DNA from 2 places in the Halomonas sp. ABH4_019 genome. Region 1 is predicted to be linked to the other one. Evidence: riboswitches for the same ligand, from Rfam matches in the RefSeq annotation. Region 1 holds a riboswitch; the other holds the start of a gene.
What was found. Region 1 has a riboswitch for thiamine pyrophosphate ahead of thiC (phosphomethylpyrimidine synthase ThiC). Riboswitches for the same ligand answer to the same signal wherever they lie in the genome.
Positions count from the first base shown of each region.

Region 1 (2,195 bases):
TGGCCGAATTGAATCAGGCCTTCGACGGCCTGAAGACCATCCTCGACGTGGAGCTGGAGCTGCACCGCGGTTTCTGTCGCGACTGGGGCATCACCGAGGACGACCTGGCGGCGCTGCCCGAGGCCCGCGCCACCCTGGCCTACACCCGTTTCGTGCTCGATGCCGGCAGCCGCGGCGACCTGCTCGACCTGCGCGTGGCGCTCGCGCCTTGCCTGGTCGGCTACGGCGAGATCGCGAACTGGCTCGATGCCCAGCCGTTCACGGTGCGCGGCGACGCCAACCCCTATGAGCCCTGGATCGCCATGTACCAGAGCGACGACTTCCAGGCCGCCATGCGCGCCGAGGTCGCCTGGCTGGACGCCAGGCTTGCCGAGGTGACGCCGGCGCGCTTCGACCAACTGGCACGGCTGTTCCGCGACGCCACCCGGCTGGAGATCGACTTCTGGCAGATGGGGCTGGATCGCGCGGACTGAGATTTCCGTCTATCGCCGAGCTTTTCCGGCGACAAGCCTCCGCGAGGCGCTGTGAACCCATCCCTGGGCGCTACTTTTGCCCTGCGGCACTCTCGCATCCTGCTCCGTTTGCAGGACCAGTGCTGGCCATCCATGGCCAGCCCGTTCGGCGAGGATCGCCTCACCCATGGCAAAAAACCCTCGCTCCGCCTTGTCCCCAGCGCTCGGCTAGCACCGCGCCGACTCGGGCACTAGCGCACGGTAGAAAGAAAGTAGGTAGAGAGAGAAAGGCAATGACACGGCCCGCCTAGCGGCGGGCACCACCACGCTTGACGGGGTGCCGTTGAAGACGGCTGAGATCATGCGGCGCGACGCGCCGGAGCATGGGTCCCGTTGAACCTGAACTGGCTAGGACCAGCGTAGGGATCAAGCGACACGCCGCCGGGCTCGAAGCCTGCGGCCAATGTCCTCCCCAGCTGTCCTCCCTGATAACACCACCCAAGCAAAGGGAGACCGACCGATGGCAAAGACCGATCATTTCCTCGCCGAGAGCGCCCGCGTCGACGACGCCGCCGTCCAGGCCCTGCCGGGCTCGCGCAAGATCTATGTCGAGGGCTCGCGCCCCGATATCCGCGTGCCCTTCCGCGAGATCGGCCTCTCGCCGACCCGCACCTCGGGCGAGGGCCCGGATGAGCAGAACCCGCCGCTGCTGGTCTATGACACCTCCGGCCCCTACACCGACCCCGAGGCCGAGATCGACCTGCGCCGTGGCCTGCCGGAACTGCGCCGCGGCTGGATCGAGGCGCGCGACGACACCGAGTTCCTCGACGGCCCGACCTCCGAATACGGCCGCCGGCGGGCCAACGATCCGATGCTCGCCCCGCTGCGCTTCGACCTGACCCGCACGCCGCGGCGCGCCAAGGACGGCCGGAACGTCACCCAGCTGCACTATGCGCGCCAGGGCATCATCACCCCGGAGATGGAATTTATCGCCATTCGGGAAAATCAACGCAGGCAAGCCCTGGGCAGCGAAGAGGTCGAGCGCATCCTCGGCCACCAGCACCCCGGCGAGAGCTTCGGTGCCCGCCTGCCCGAGGAAATCACCCCGGAGTTCGTGCGCGACGAGGTCGCCGCCGGCCGCGCCATCATCCCCTGCAACATCAACCACCCGGAATCCGAGCCGATGATCATCGGCCGCAACTTCCTGGTGAAGATCAACGGCAACCTGGGCAACTCCGCGGTCACCTCCTCCATCGAGGACGAGGTCGACAAGATGACCTGGGGCATCCGCTGGGGCTCGGACACCATCATGGACCTGTCCACCGGGGCCAACATCCACGAGACCCGCGAGTGGATCATCCGCAACGCTCCGGTGCCGATCGGCACCGTGCCCATCTACCAGGCCCTGGAGAAGGTCAACGGCGTGGCCGAGGACCTGACCTGGGAGGTGTTCCGCGACACCCTGATCGAGCAGGCCGAGCAGGGAGTGGACTACTTCACCATCCACGCCGGCGTGCTGCTGCGCTACGTGCCGCTGACCGCCAGGCGCACCACCGGCATCGTCTCCCGCGGCGGCTCGATCATGGCCAAGTGGTGCCTCTACCACCACCGCGAGAGCTTCCTCTACGAGCACTTCGAGGAGATCTGCGAGATCTGCAAGCGCTACGATGTGGCCTTCTCGCTGGGCGACGGCCTGCGCCCGGGCTCGGTGGCCGACGCCAACGACGAGGCCCAGTTCGCCGA
Region 1 is NZ_JBSWWC010000001.1:295,739-297,933, forward strand. It holds gene tenA (thiaminase II) at 1-473, shown strand, start outside; TPP riboswitch at 776-895, shown strand; gene thiC (phosphomethylpyrimidine synthase ThiC) at 973-2,195, shown strand, end outside.

Region 2 (2,195 bases), 670 kb from region 1:
CAGCAGGCCCTCGACCGGGCTGCCGGAGGCGATCCAGCCCGGCAGCACGGCGCCGGCCAGGCCGGCCACCCCGCCGGCCAGGGCCGCGGCGGCGCTCATCCGCGCCCACAGCCCCAGCAGCACCGGCACCACGATGGCGGCGCACAAGAGATCGGCGATCAGGAACAGCCGCAGCACCGAGAGCCCCTGCAGGGCGATCGCCACCACCGGCACCATCAGCGCCACGGTGACCCAGCGAGCCGCGCCCAGCGACAGGCCGCGCCGGCCGCTGCCGGCCACCACCAGCGAGGCGATGCCGTTCTGCAGGGTATCGACGCTGGAGGCCACCAGGGTCACCGCCAGCACCAGGGCCGGCAGGGCCAGCCAGCCCGGCGCCTCGGCGAGCAGCGCGAAGAAGGGGATCGGCGGTTCGCCGAGCGACACCCCGGCCATGGCGGCCAGCATGCCCAGGCCGCCGACCACCGCCACCACCAGCACGGTGGCCGCGCCGCCCAGCCAGGCGCCGCGACCCAGGGCCCGTTCGTCCCGGGCCGCCCACACCCGCTGCCAGTAGCCCTGGTGAAAGAGGTTGGCCGCGGTCACCGCGATCACCAGCGTCAGCGCCACGGAGAGGGCGTCACCGGCGGGGATCGACGGCAGCGCGGCGTCGACGGGCAGCGCAGGCAAACGGGCGAGCGCCACGCCGCCCACCACCAGCAGCAGCGCCAGCAGCAGCCAGGCCTGCCAGCGGTCGGTGGCCAGGCTCGCCCGCAGGCCACCCAGCGCGGTGTAGAGCAGGGTCGCCACCGCCACCCCGATCACCACCAGGTCGGCCGGCACCTCGGACAGCAGGCCGGTGATGGCGCCGATGGCGGTCAGCTCGGCGGCCAGGAAGCAGCCCATGTAAAGCACCGAGACCAGCGATACCCAGCGCCGCACGCCGGCGCCGAAACAGGTCTCGGCGTATTCGCCGATGCTGCGGCCCTCGGGCAGCCGGCGGCGGATGGCCGGCCCGAAGGCGCCGAGCACGATGAACGGCAGCGCCGAGCCGATGGCATAGCCGGCCAGGCCCAACGGCCCCACGAAGGCGCCGATCTCCGGCGGTGCGAAGAGGATCCAGGCGCCCATCCCCGAGGCCAGGAAGGACAGCCCCAGGGTCGGGGCCGCCTGGGAGTTGCGGGCGGTGACGTAGTCGTCGAGGGGGCCATCGGCCCGGCGGGCCCTGAGGCCCAGAAGGGTAAAGCACAGCAGCGCCGCGCCGAGCACGGCTGACGTCAGGTAAGGCATGTCGCACTTCCTCCGCCGGCATGAACCGGATCAGGTTCCAGGGTCAGCGACGAACGCTCTCTCAGCCCCGCCCATGGCGGGACTCCCCTGGCGACAGTGAATGAATTGTGAGGGCGACCCTCAAGCCACGGCCGTATCGGCCGATATCGGTATCGCCCGACCAGCATGACACAACGACGCCCGAATTCGAACGTCCCACACGCCGGAAGCCTGCCATGCCATTCACCGAAGCCAAGGAACATGCCCCAGGGTGCCTGCACCGGATCTTCGCCGATCCCTACAGCGCCTTCGACAATCATGTCGGCGAACGCCTGCTCCACCTGCGCGTGGCCCTGCAGGCCCTGCTGGCGACGCCGATGCGCGAGGGGCGCCTGACGCTGCGGGTGATCCACGGCTGGGAGAACGGCGGCTGCGCCCCGGCGGACCTGCGCCACGGCGACCACCGCCTGGGCGACCTGGCGGACTACCGGGCCGTGGCCGAGCGCTATCGGCGGGCCAGCGAGGCCCTGGCGCCGCTGCCCGAGGATGCCGACTCGCTACTCGCCGAGCCGCTGGCCACGGCGATCGCCGCCGCCCAGGCGAACGACCTCGAGGTCGACGCCGAGACCCGCGACAATCCCGCACGCTGGCCGGCCTTCCCCTGGGGCCTGTCGCTCTATACCTTCTTCAAGGTCTATCACCGCCTGACCTACGGCGAGGACGACGCCTACCGCGCGATCCGCTGCGAGACGCCGGACGGCACCCGACAGGTCCACGAGTTCCATCTCGAGGAAGGCGAGTTCGCCGTGACCCTGCCCGCCGACGGGGAGCCCGGCGAGAGCGTGCTGCTGCTGCACGAGAGCCAGTTGGAGCCGGTGGCCCAGCTGCTGGAGGAGTGCGGCGTCTAGCGCCGCTCGACCCGCGCTGACGCGACGTCCCCCCTTTACCGC
Region 2 is NZ_JBSWWC010000001.1:964,471-966,665, forward strand. It holds gene ACXAFN_RS04380 (sodium:solute symporter family transporter) at 1-1,266, opposite strand, end outside; TPP riboswitch at 1,256-1,365, opposite strand; gene ACXAFN_RS04385 (hypothetical protein) at 1,482-2,153, shown strand.
Region 2: another riboswitch for thiamine pyrophosphate. It lies ahead of ACXAFN_RS04380 (sodium:solute symporter family transporter); the one in region 1 lies ahead of thiC (phosphomethylpyrimidine synthase ThiC).